2 regions of the Aminobacter sp. P4_H6_2 genome follow, and region 2 is predicted to be linked to the other one. Evidence: riboswitches for the same ligand, from Rfam matches in the RefSeq annotation. Region 2 holds a riboswitch; the other holds the start of a gene.
What was found. A riboswitch is a leader RNA that binds a small molecule or an ion and turns the genes downstream of it on or off. The one in region 2 is predicted to bind S-adenosylmethionine.

Region 1 (5,036 bases), on a different contig from region 2:
GTTGTAGTAGTCAGGCTGAAAGGAGCTGACGTAGTCGTAATTGTCCGACATGCAAGCGGACAACGGCATCATCAGCCCGAACACCAGCGGGATGAAAACATAACGCATGGCCCTTACCTCCGATCAGGCAAATGATGCACCCGATCGGTCCAGTCAGCCAGTGGGTCCCAGTCACATTTCCAGTATTGGACGGCGAAACAAGTATTGAGGCCAGCCAAGCTCATCGCCGGCCCTACCCGCACAACGATTTGAAACTAACAGGCCAGACGTCATCGACGCCCGGCCTGTTCGCTTTCAGTCAATCAGTCCTTCGCGCCGTAGATGTCGAAGTCGAAATATTTGGCATTGATCTTGGCGTAGGTGCCGTCCTTGACGATGGCGTCGATCGCAGCGTTCAACTTTTCACGCAGCGCGTCGTTGTCCTTGTGCAGCGCGATACCGGCCTCGGATTCCGTGCCCTTGAGATCGCCGATCATCTTGCAGCAATCCTGGCCGGTCGTCTTGATCCAGTCGACCAGCACGAACTTGTCCGAGACCACAGCGTCGAGACGGCCATTGGTCAGGTCGGCGATCGCCTCATCCTGGGTCGGGTAGAGCTTCACTTCGGCGCCAGCCTTGGCGTAGTGGTCCTCGGCATAGATGCTCTGGGTCGTCGACGCCTGTGCGCCTACTGTCTTGCCCTTGAGCGCATCGGGCTCCGCCGAGGCCAGGGTGGAATCCTTCAGGGCCACCAGTGCCAGCGGCGTGGTGTAGTACTTGTTGGTGAACGAGACCTGTTTCTTGCGTTCTTCGGTGATGGTCATCGAGGCGACGATGGCATCGAACTTTCCGCCCTGAAGGGCTGGAATGATGCCGTCCCAGTCCTGGGGCGCCAGTTCGCATTCCACCTTCATCTCCGCACACAGCGCGTTGGCGATGTCGACGTCGAAGCCGACAAGCTTGCCGTCGGCGGTCAGGTTGTTGAAGGGCGGATAGGCGCCTTCGGTACCGATCTTGAGCTTTTCTTGTGCCGAAGCGCCGCCAAGGGTCAACAAGAGCGCTGCGAGCGAAGCTGCGCCAGCGAACTTCCGGGAAATCTGCATGATCCTCTCCATTTTTCGGGCGCTCTTTCCGAGCGTCCCTTCCTCCAGCCAATCACAGCGGCCGGCTATGGACAAGCAGACTAAAGATTAGAACAGACTGACCTTAGGTCATGCGGAAATGTTTGGAGAGCTTCAAACCCTGGGCCTGATAATTGGAGCCGAGGTCGGTGCCGTAGAGTGCGCGCGGGCGCGAAAGCATATGCTCATAGACCAGACGCCCAACGACCTGGCCATGTTCCAGGATGAACGGCACCTCGTGGCTGCGCACTTCGAGCACGGCCCGGCTGCCGGTGCCACCGGCACTGGAATGGCCGAATCCAGGATCGAAAAAACCGGCATAATGGACGCGAAACTCGCCCACGAGCGGGTCGAAAGGCGTCATCTCGGCGGCATACAGCGGGGGCACATGCACCGCCTCGCGCGAGACGAGAATGTAGAATTCGTCGGGGTCGAGCACCAGTTCCTCGGCACCGTGATTGTAGATCGGCTCCCAGAAATCGACGACGTTCTGGGCGGCGCGCTTGTCGACATCGACAAGCCCGGTGTGGTGCTTGCCGCGATAACCGACGATGCTGCCCGGCGCGCCAGCCAGATCGATGGACAGAGCAATACCGCCGCCCGAGATGTTGGGCGGATCCATCGCGACCAGCCGGTCGGAGACATGCAGCGTGTGAAGCTCCGCCTCCGACAGCAGCGCATTGCCCTTGCGAAAGCGGATCTGCGACAGGCGCGAACCCTTGCGGGCGACGATCGGAAACGTGCGCGGGCTGACTTCGAGATAAAGCGGCCCGGTATAGCCTGCCGGGATCTTGTCGAACTCCTGGCCACGGTCTGTCATCACGCGGGTGAAGATGTCGAGGCGGCCCGTCGAGCTCTTTGGGTTTGCGGAGGCCGAGATGTCGGCCGGCAGGGCAAGGCCTTCGAGCAGCGGCACGATGTAGACGCAGCCTGTCTCCAGCACGGCGCCATTGGTCAGGTCGATCTCGTGCAGCTTGAGCCGGTCGAGCTTGTCCGACACCAGAGAATTAGGCCCCGGCAGGAAGCTGGCGCGGGTTCGGAATGCCGTTGCGCCCAGCCTCAGGTCGAGGCTCGCCGGCTGGATCTGGTCGGCATCGAGCGATGGCGCCAGAAGCGCGCCCGAGGCGAACAATGCCGCGATGTCCTGATCCGGAAGAATGCCCGATTGCCGCAATTGCCTCACTCCTTTACAGCGCCCGGCCCGAACGGACAGCCCTGGATCGCTGGACCCGGACCTATATCCGGGGTCATATGCGTGGCCCAAAACGTTTAGTCGACCCCGCGATTGACGCAAGCAGGCTGCGGGTCTAAAGGACATTTATCCCGTGGTGATTTGGCCGGTCGGCTTGCAGCCACGTTAAACAAGTCGCTAAAGGGCCGCGTTGTGGACCGGTTGCGACTTTTCGCGACCGGTTTTTTTGTATTTGGATTTGGCTATGACCTCCGAAAAGCAGCGCAACTGGAAACCCCAGACCACCCTCGTCCATGGCGGCACGCTCCGCTCCGAATTCGGCGAAACCTCCGAGGCGATCTACCTCACCCAGGGCTACGTCTACGAGAGCGCGGAAAGTGCTGAAGCCCGCTTCAAGGGCGAGAGCCCAGGTTTCATCTATTCGCGCTACGCCAATCCCACCGTCGACATGTTCGAAAAGCGCATGTGCGCGCTCGAAGGTGCTGAAGACGCACGCGCCACAGCCTCCGGCATGGCTGCGGTCACGGCCGCGATCCTGTGTGGCCTCAAGGCCGGCGACCATATCGTTGCAGCGCGCGCGCTTTTCGGCTCGTGCCGCTGGGTTGTCGAGACGCTGGCGCCAAAGTACGGCATCGAGGCGACGCTGGTCGACGGCACGCTGATCGAGAACTGGGAAAAGGCCGTCCAGCCCAACACCAAGCTGTTTTTCCTGGAAAGCCCGACCAACCCGACGCTCGAAGTGGTCGACATCGCCGCTGTCGCCGCCCTTGCCAATTCGATCGGCGCGCGCCTGGTCGTCGACAACGTCTTTGCCACGCCGATGCAGCAGAAGCCGCTCGAACTCGGCGCCCATGTCGTGGTTTACTCCGCGACCAAGCATATTGACGGCCAGGGCCGCTGCCTCGGCGGCGTCATCTTGTCGGACAAGAAGTGGATCGACGAGAACCTGCACGACTATTTCCGCCACACCGGCCCAAGCCTGTCGCCGTTCAACGCCTGGACGTTGCTCAAGGGCCTGGAAACGCTACCGATACGCGTGCGCCAGCAGACCGAAACCGCAGGCAAGATCGCCGATTTCCTGGCCGGCAGGCCGGAAGTGTCGCGGCTGATCTATCCCGGCCGGGCCGACCATCCGCAGGCCGACATCGTCAAGAAGCAGATGAAGGGCGGTTCGACGCTGCTGTGCTTCGATCTCAAGGGCGGCAAGAAAGCGGCCTTCGCCTTCGAAAACGCGCTTGATGTCATCCTGATTTCCAACAATCTCGGCGACTCCAAGAGCCTGATCACCCATCCGGCAACGACGACGCACAAGAGCCTCACCGACGAGGCCCGGGCCGAACTCGGCATCGACGACGGCACGCTGCGCCTGTCAGTCGGCCTCGAAGATGCCGACGACCTGCTCAACGACATCGGCGATGCGCTGAAGGCAACGCCCTAAAGGAGTGGCGCTCCGGCTGGCCGGAGCGCCATCTTCATATGCCGATCAGTTCTTCGGCAGCTTCGTTTCGTAGACGTAGAGCTTCGTCTCGTTATCTTCTGGAGCCGCCGTCAGGCGCAGGCCCGTCTCGGTCTTTTCGATGAGAACGGGATTGCCGGTGATGGACTTGCCCTTTTCCGTCCAGATCTGGACCGGCACCTGAAACAGCGGACGGCCTTGCTTGAGATCCACGATCTCGATGCCACCAAGACGGAAGACCTGCCCGTCAGGGCCAGGACGATACTCTGTGAGGCCGGCGCAGACCGCCTGACCGGGCTTGAGCAACGCGCAATCCTGGTAGTCGATATAGTGCGCCGGATTGAGCGTGCGGGTCTTTTCCGGATCGAGTGCCGACTTCGGCACGGTCAGGTCCTCATTGACGTTCCAGGTGTAGAAGCGGCGTGAGCCCCAGCTCACGGCATGCAGCGTGCGCTGGTCCGGGTCATAGACAACGCCGCCGATATGATCGGGGAAACGGAAGACCTCGGTCGCCTCCAGCGTTTCGGGATCGACGCGGTAGATGATCGACTTGCTGTTTGGCCGGTACTCGGCAACCGGCACCCACAGCCAGCGGCCGTCATAATCGATACCGCCCGGGTGGTAGATGGCTCCATCGCCAAGCTTCACCTGGCCGACAAGCTTGCCATTGGCGTCGAGCTTGAACAGATGCCCGGCCCCCTTGCCCTCGTCACGGTCAAGCCCATTTTGGGGAGCCTCGAATTTCTTGGTCCGCTCGATGATCTCGACGGAGGACATGAACAGCGCATCGCCGACACGCGCGAAGCCCTGGGGGTGGAAGGTGTCGAATTCCAGCATCGGGGATTTGACGAGCTGCCACTCCGTGCCTCTGGTCAGCTTTTCGATACCGCTTGCGAGGTCGTCAGCATATGCAGCCGTGCCACAAAGGCAGGCCGAGGCGAAAAGGAGGGCGAGGAGGCGTTTCATTGCAGTGATTCCTTGTCGTTGGACGACGCGGAAACTGGCCTTGGCGCATGACAGCGGGGTGACGCGGATGCGTCGGTGAGGTGAAATCCACTGCGCATTCATCACATTCGGCGTGAAAACGAAAAACGAAGTTGACCCGCCGCCTCCTGCGGCGGACTCTGTCATTGTGCAGGCCAAGGAGCGCAGCATATGTATCGCGCGGTCACACGCAACATCGCAGTCGAGGTCGAGCCGTTCTACATGGAGGATCGGTCCGAGCCTGCAGAAAATCGTTATGTCTGGGGCTATCGCGTCACGATCGAGAACAACTCGGATGAGTTCG
Region 2 (8,137 bases):
AAGGCAAGCGCGCGATGCTGATCGTCAATCCGCGCGCCCGCCGTGGCGGCGGGTCGATCGATGTCGCCAGGCAGGTGCTTGTCGATGCCGGACTTGAGATCGAAGAGATGGCAACCAGCAAGGATGAGAACGCCTCCGAGCTGATTTCGCGCCATGCCGATCATTTCGACATAGCGATCGTCGGTGGCGGTGACGGCACGCTCAACAACGCGGCTGCCGGCCTCGCCCATTCGGGTCTGACGCTTGGCGTCTTGCCGCTGGGCACCGCTAATGATTTCGCCCGAACCATGGGCATCTCGCCGGATCCGGTCAAAGCGGCCGAGATCATCGCACAAGGTCACCAGACCACCGTCGATCTCGGCGAAGTCAACGGCCATCTGTTCTTCAACGTCGCCAGCATCGGCTTCAGTGCTGAACTGGCGGGCGAGCTTACCGAGCACGCCAAGAAGCGCTGGGGCACACTCGGCTACGGTATCGTCGCAGCGCGGCTTTTGATGCGCTCGCGCCTCTTTACGGCCTATGTCGATCACGATGGCACGACCGAAGAAATCCACACCATGCAGGTCTCCGTCGGCAATGGCCGCCACTATGGCGGCGGCATGACCGTCGAGGAGACAGCCACCGCCGATGATGGCTGGCTCGATTTCTACAGCCTGGAGGTCGATCACTGGTGGCGTCTGCTTCGGCTGTTGCCCAGCCTGCGCAAGGGCACGCAAGGTCAGTGGGACGACGTCCGCGCCTTCAAGACCACCGAAGTGACCATCCGTACCAAGCGGCCGCGTCCGGTCAACACCGATGGCGAGCTGGTGACCTGGACGCCGGCGCATTTCCGCATTCGGCCGAAATCGGTACGCGTGTTCGCGCCGAAAGCCTGACACTACGCCTGGCCGTTTGGCTGCGACTTCGATCACGACCTTGTTCCGCGAACGTGGCAATACGTAGCCATCGTTGAATGGCACAATGGACGCCTCGATTCGAGCGAAGCGGGCCAGTCGGAGCAAGCGCATGCCAGGCCAATCTTTTACCCAAACCAATCGCGAGCCCCTTGCGCCTGATTTCGACGGCGGGTTTTTAAGTCACCTCAAAATGGCACGCCAGGCGCTGGCTTCTTCGCCTGTGCGCAAGACGCTCACCTGGCTCAGCCTTTCGATCTTCGCCATCATTGTCGCCACCTCGGCTGGGCAGATCATTCTCAACCGCTGGAACAAGCCGTTCTACGACGCGCTGGAAAGGCGCGATCTTGCGGCCTTCCTCGACCAGTTGATGGTCTTTGCGGTGATCGCAATTTGTTTATTGGTGCTGAACGTCGGCCAGCAGTGGCTCAACCAGATGATCAGGCTCAAGCTGCGCGAGGGTCTGACTCTCGACCTGATCACCGAGTGGTTGCGTCCGGGGCGTGCCTTCCGACTAGCCAATGCCGGGGCGGTCGGGGTCAATCCGGACCAGCGCATGCAGCAGGATGCCGGCCACCTTGCCGACCTCACGACCGACCTTGGCATCGGCCTGTTGCAGGCCTCGATCCTTCTCGTCTCCTTCGTCGGCGTTTTGTGGAGCCTGTCGTCAGGCTTCGTCTTTCATGTCGGCGGAAGCTCGTTCAGCATTCCCGGCTACATGGTCTGGGCCGCCATCATCTATGCCGGCTCGGCCTCTTTTCTGAGCTGGCTCGTCGGCCGGCCGCTGATCACCCAGAACTCCGATCGCTATTCACGTGAGGCGGAGCTGCGTTTTTCCATGGTCCGCATCAACCAGAATATCGATGCGATATCGCTGGCCCGCGGCGAAGCCGATGAAAAGCGGCGGCTCGAGATGGACCTCGCAAGTGTCCTGACAGCGCTGCGGCGCATCTTCACCACCCAGATCAGCCTTGCCTGGGTCACCGACGGCTATGGCTGGTTCACCGTTGTCGCTCCCATTCTGGTGGCGGCACCGGTCTATTTTGCCGGCGATATCAGCTTCGGCGGGCTAATGATGGCGGTCAGCGCCTTCAATCAGGTACACGCCTCGCTGCGCTGGTTCATCAACAATGTCGGTGCCATCGCCGACTGGCGGGCAACCTTGATGCGCGTCGGCGTGATTCGCAGCGTGCTGGTGGCTGCCGACGTGTTGCACGACAAGGAGGACCGCATCGATTTCGGCGAAAGTCGTGACGGCAGCCTCGCCTTCGATAATCTCGAAATCATTTCGCCGAGCGGCTGCACCAAGCTTTCGGAGCCGCATCTCAGGGTCAAGCCAGGCGAGCGCGTGCTCGTCGTTGGTGAGGCGGGTGCCGGCAAGACCTTGCTGTTTCGTGCCCTGGCGGGGCTTTGGCCCTGGGGGAAAGGCCGCATCGAGCTTCCGGGCGGCAAGCAGGTCGCCTTCCTGCCGCGCTCGTCCTACGTGCCGCCCGGCACGCTGCGCGACGTGTTGTGCTATCCCTCCGCCGACCGGACATTTACCGAGGCAGAATTCACAGCGGCACTCCGCGCCGTCGGGCTGGAGCGCCTGACGGGATCGCTCGACCGCGTCGCATCATGGAGCGAGGAGCTGAATACCGATGAGTTGCGGCTTGTCGCTTTCGCCCGGCTCAGCCTGCATCGGCCCGACTGGGTGATCATCGACGAGGCCTTCGATACGATCGATGCTGCAGCACATGAGCGTGTCAGGGCCATGTTCGAAGGCGAACTGGCCAACACCGGCGTCGTCTATTTCGGTCCGGCTCGGCAGAGTGGCAGCCTGTTTGACAGGACCGTTCATCTCGCCAAGGACAAGCGCGGCCCGGCTCTCAAGAAGATCCGCCTTGAAGGGAAGGCCCGGGCCGCAGCCGATGCCTGATGCGGCCCAGGCCGTAGCATTCAGGTTGCCGAAGTTTCGGGACAGTCTTGGGAAACGCCGGAGGTCTTGCTCGGCTCGAAGATCGCGAAGCTGATCGCAGCCAGGATCCAGACGCCGATGCCGCCATACAGTGCCACCCAGCCAAAGCCGTTGACCAGCGCTGCGTGAGCGATGGCTGCAGGCACGTCGAGGGCGGATTGTGCGCTTCCTCCGGGCGAAACCGCGCCGCCGGCGGCGATGCGCTCCGCCAGCGATCGCAGCTGCGCGGCGTCGGACACTTCGGGAAGCGCGTCCCTCAACGTAGAGAGGATACCTTCGACAAGGACAAAACCCATAACCGCGATATTGACCGCGAGGCTGATCAGCCGGGCGCTGGCGTCAATGCCCGAGGCCATGCCGGCCCGGCTTGCCGGCACAGACCCGGTTGTCATGTTGGTGGCTGGCGTCGTCGTCAGGCCAAGTCCGATGCCGGAGATCAAGGCGCCAGCCAGAACCGTCAGGCCGCTTGCCTGCTCAAGGCCACTGCCGAACCACATCACGATGAAGCCGAGCCCGATGGCAAACAGGCCGAGCGGGATGATGGTGCGTGCGCTGGTGCGCAGCAGCAGATACTGGGCGATCGGCGGCATCACCAGGAAGGGCACCGTATAGGCAAGCAGCGCCAGCCCGGTTGTCGTGCTGTCATAACCGAGACCTACGGTGAAATAGATCGGCAGGTAGATCATCAGCGGCCAGTAGCTGAAATTCATGCCGATGCAGCCGATGATCGCGCCTGAGAAATCGCGGATCCTGAACACCGAGAAGTCGAACATCGGGTGAGCATGAAAGCGCTCGACCAGAATGAAAGCGACGAAGCCGATGATTGTCGCGGCGGCGATGCCGAGGGCCGTCGGGCTCAGGAAACCAACATCCGCGCCCTGGGTGATGTAGTAAGTCAGTCCGAAGACCGCAGCACTCAGGGTGACGATGCCGAGGATATCGAGCTTCTTTGCCTGCGGGTCGCTCGATTCTTCAACGCCGGCATAGGTCAGGGCCAGGCACAGCACGGCCAGCGGCGCGTGGACCAGGAACACCCATTCCCAGGTGGACAGGGCGACGATCAAACCACCGATGATCGGTCCGAAACCCAGCCCGATGCCGGTGACCACGCCCCATATGGCAAAGGCCTTGCCGCGCGCCTTCGCGTCCTGAAACTGATGCGACAGGATGGCGATCGAGCAGATGAACAGCGCCCCGCCGGCCATGCCTTGCAGAAACCGGCCGACGATCAGCACCTGTGTGTTCGGCGCAAGTCCGCAGATCAGCGATGTGATGCCAAAGGCGGCGGCGGTGACGGCAAAGACGCGCTTGCGCCCGAAGCGGTCGGCAAGCGTTCCCGTCGCCATCAGCACCGTCGTGCAAGCGATGGTGTAGGCGTTCATGATCCACTGCATGTCCTTGAAATCGGCATGCAGTACGTGCTCGAGCGTCGGCAGGATCACCGGCACACTGGAGATCTCAAGTCCGAACATCAATGCGGCGAGGCAGATGGCGGCGAGCGCCAGGACGTTTCTGCTTGATTGGTTCATCTGGTACCTCTGGCTGCCGGCAGGAGCGATCGTCTTGCCGTCATGTTGCTTTGAGAGCCCCAGATAAGCGACGCTTGAACATATAAAAATGCTATGCAACCCTATTTCAGTGATAACAAATTGGAATGGATGCGATGCTGTGGCTCGACGCTGAGGCGGTGCGGAACTTTGTCATGGTGGCGGAACTGCAAAGTTTCACCCGAGCCGCCGATGCGATGGGCACGACGCAAGCGGCCGTCAGCGTCAAGCTCAAGCGGCTCGAGGAGCGTGTTGGCCGCAAGCTGATCGAACGCACGCCGCGCAGTGTGCGGCTGTCCGCCGAGGGCGCGCTTTTCATCGATTCCGCGCGCGCTTTCCTGGTCGCGCATGACAATGCGGTTGCCGGCCTGTCATGTGGAACGCGCCGTTTTGCGCTGGGCATCGCCGGACATGTTGCCGGGCCGGAGGTGACGACCTTGCTGGCGCGGCTTAACCAGCACGATCCGGCGCTGACGATCGAGGTTCAGGTCGACAATTCGAGCAATCTGCTCGACGCCTTCGATCGCGGCAAGCTGGATGCCGCCATCGTCAGGCGCGAGGATGACCGCCGTGACGGCGAAGTGCTGGGGCCGGAGCATTTCGGCTGGTTTGCGACGCCCGACTTCCATCATCGCCAGGGCGAGCCGATCCGCCTGGCTGCGCTGTCGCGGGCCTGCGGCGTCCGCGATCTCGCCACGCGCACGCTCGACGATGCCGGTATCCCCTGGGTCGAGGTATTTCTCGGCGGAGGGTCGTCGGTGGTGACGGCCGCCGTTTCAGCCGGCCTTGCCACGGCCGTCTTCTCCAGCCGGCTTTCGCCGCCCGGCACAATCGAGATCAGCCGCAAGTTCGGCCTGCCTCAGGTGCCGTCATCGGAAATCGTTTTGCATTCGACGCTGACCGATCGCCGCTCGCGCGAAGCACTGCGCATCCTGGCCTGCGCCTTCCGCGAGCACGGCACCCCGTCCGGGTAAGGAACGGCCTGGGCGGCGGCCTATCGCTTCAGCAAAAACACCGCCTGCTCGCCGAAGAAGTTCCAGAATCACCTGCGCTTCGAAAGACCGCGCTCAGGGGTCGAGCGCGGCCATGGGGCGAGCGGCTAAGAATTTTTGCCGATGTTCTCCACATCGTACGCCGTGGTCTGGTAGACCCGGTTGATCCAGTTGCCGAAAAGCAGGTGGGCATGCGAGCGCCAGCGGTTCAGCGGCCGGCGTTGCGGATCGTCATCAGGGTAATATTCGTGCGGCACCGCGATGGTCACGCCTGCAGCCACGTCGCGGTCGTACTCTTCCTTGAGCGACGTCGAGTCGTATTCGATGTGGTTGAACATGTAGAGCCGGTTGCCGGTTTCTTCGGCCAGCAGGCTCGGGCCTGTCTCTTCCGATTCCATGAGCAACTCGAGACCAGAGCCCTCGGGAATGTCTTGGGCACGAACTTCCGTCCAGCGTGACACCGGAATGGCGAAATCGTCCGAGAAACCGGCCAGGTAGGGGGAGGCTGGCGCGTTGTTGTTGTGACGGAAGACGCCGAAGGCCTTTTCCTCCAGCGTGTGTTTCGGAACGCGGTGGAAATGCCATGCGGCGGCCATCGCGCCCCAGCAGATGAAGAATGGCGAATGCACGTTGGTCGTCGTCCAGTCCATGATCTGCTTGAGTTCGTCCCAGTAGGTCACTTCCTCGAAGGGCAGCAACTCCACCGGCGCACCGGTGATGATGAAGCCGTCGAACTTGCGGTCCTTCACCTCTTCCCAGGTCTGGTAGAAGGCGATGAGATGGTCTTCGGACGTGTTCTTGGCCTTGTGGGTGCCGATGCGTACCAGGGTCAGCTCCACCTGCAGCGGGCTTGCACCGATCAGGCGGGCGATCTGCGTCTCCGTCCGCACCTTGTTGGGCATGAGGTTAAGCAGGCCGATCTGTAGCGGGCGGATGTCCTGGCGGAGCGCTGTCTGCTCGTCCATGACGGAGACGCCCTCTTTCACCAGCACTTCTCGGGCAGGGAGCTGATCCGGGATCTTGATTGGCACTGTGCGAACTCCAAAAAAACAAAAACCGGCATTGCTGTCGCAAAGCCGGTTTACGGATCGCAAACGGCCCTTTAGCGACTTGTTTAACGTGGCTGCAAGCCGACCGGCCAAATCACCACGGATCCATGATTGCTATTACGCCCGGTCGCCGATTGCGTCAACTGCGACCCAAATGGGGCGCCAGAGCCGCCGCAATAGCCGGTTTTCCTCGACATTATGTGCCTCGGGCGGTATTCCCGCTGCGACCTCCGCCCGGAGGCGCCAATCCAGGATTTTCGACATGAGCAAGGCACCTGAACAGATTCGCCCCGAACCCCGCGCGGGCATCATGGAAATCGCAGCCTATGTGCCCGGCAAGAGCACTGCGGGCGCAGGTGTCACCAAGGTCCATAAGCTCTCGTCGAACGAAAATCCGCTTGGTGCGTCGCCCCATGCGACCGAGGCCGTCCAGAAGTTGGCGCACAAGATGGCGTATTATCCCGACGGGTCGTCGTCACGCCTGAGGCAGGCGATCGCGGCGACCCATGGGCTCAATCCGGCCAACATCCTGTGTTCCAACGGCTCGGACGAGCTGATCGGCCTGCTTGCGCAGAGCTATCTCTCGCCGGGCGACGAGGCCGTGTACACAGAGCACGGCTTCATGGTCTACAAGATCTACACGCAGGCCGCTGGCGCGACCCCGGTCGTTGCCAAGGAGACTGGCGAGAAGGCTGACGTCGACAAGATCATCGCTGCGGTAACGCCCAAGACCAAGATCGTTTTCCTGGCCAATCCGAACAATCCTACCGGCACTTACCTGCCGTTCGAGGAAGTGCGCCGCCTGCACGCGGCCCTGCCCAGGAATGTGCTGCTGGTGCTCGACGGGGCCTATGCCGAATATGTCCGCCGCAACGACTACGAGTCCGGCGTCGAACTGGTCGCGGGCAACGAGAACGTCGTCATGACCCGCACTTTCTCCAAGATCCACGGTCTGGGTGGCATGCGCATCGGCTGGATCTATGCGCCGTCACACGTCATCGACGTGCTGGAGCGCATGCGCGGGCCGTTCAACGTCAATGCGGCGGCAATCGAGGCCGGCGTCGCGGCCATGGAAGACCGTAGCCACGTCGAGCGCACCGTGGCGCACAACGCCCAGTGGGCGGAATGGCTGGTCGCCGAATTCGAAAAGCTTGGCCTTCGCGTCACGCCGAGCGTCGGCAACTTCCTGCTCGTCCACTTCCCCGACGATGCCAGGCACGGCGCCGATTTGGCCGACGAGTATCTCAGCGCGCGTGGCTATATCCTGCGCAGGGTCGCCGGCTACGGCTTCCCCAATGCGCTGCGCATGACCATCGGCACCGAAGAGGCCAATCGCGGCGTGATCGCCGCACTCACCGAATTTCTGAAAAGTTGAACCATGTCCGATCCCCTTTTTGAAAAGATCGCCCTCATCGGCATCGGCCTGATCGGCTCCTCGCTTGCCCGGGTCATCCGGCGCGAGGGCCTGGCCCGCCACATCGCCATTTCCACGCGCAGCGCGCAAACGCTTGCGCGTGCCGAAGAACTCGGCCTCGGCGACAGCTATTCGACCGATGCCAAGGTTGCGGTCAAGGACGCCGACCTCATCATCGTTTCGGTGCCGGTTGGCTCGTCCGGCGCGGTTGCCAGCGACATCGCTCCCGCGCTCAAGCCGGGCGCCATCCTCACCGATGTCGGCTCGACCAAGGCCTCGGTCATC

Region 1: another riboswitch for S-adenosylmethionine. It lies ahead of AC1DUU_RS19350 (O-succinylhomoserine sulfhydrylase); the one in region 2 lies ahead of metA (homoserine O-acetyltransferase MetA).

The regions. Positions count from the first base shown of each region.
Region 1 covers NZ_JBFUKO010000290.1:1,442-6,477, forward strand. Annotated here, with positions in the region: gene AC1DUU_RS19335 (hypothetical protein) at 1-108, opposite strand, end outside; gene AC1DUU_RS19340 (ABC transporter substrate-binding protein) at 303-1,082, opposite strand; gene AC1DUU_RS19345 (2'-deoxycytidine 5'-triphosphate deaminase) at 1,186-2,274, opposite strand; SAM riboswitch at 2,416-2,493, shown strand; gene AC1DUU_RS19350 (O-succinylhomoserine sulfhydrylase) at 2,537-3,730, shown strand; gene AC1DUU_RS19355 (DUF6454 family protein) at 3,776-4,714, opposite strand; gene apaG (Co2+/Mg2+ efflux protein ApaG) at 4,904-5,036, shown strand, end outside.
Region 2 covers NZ_JBFUKO010000025.1:5,173-13,309, forward strand. Annotated here, with positions in the region: gene AC1DUU_RS03865 (lipid kinase) at 15-875, shown strand; gene AC1DUU_RS03870 (ABC transporter ATP-binding protein/permease) at 1,006-2,811, shown strand; gene AC1DUU_RS03875 (MFS transporter) at 2,832-4,379, opposite strand; gene AC1DUU_RS03880 (LysR family transcriptional regulator) at 4,514-5,371, shown strand; gene metA (homoserine O-acetyltransferase MetA) at 5,497-6,420, opposite strand; SAM riboswitch at 6,472-6,549, opposite strand; gene hisC (histidinol-phosphate transaminase) at 6,701-7,813, shown strand; gene AC1DUU_RS03895 (prephenate/arogenate dehydrogenase family protein) at 7,817-8,137, shown strand, end outside.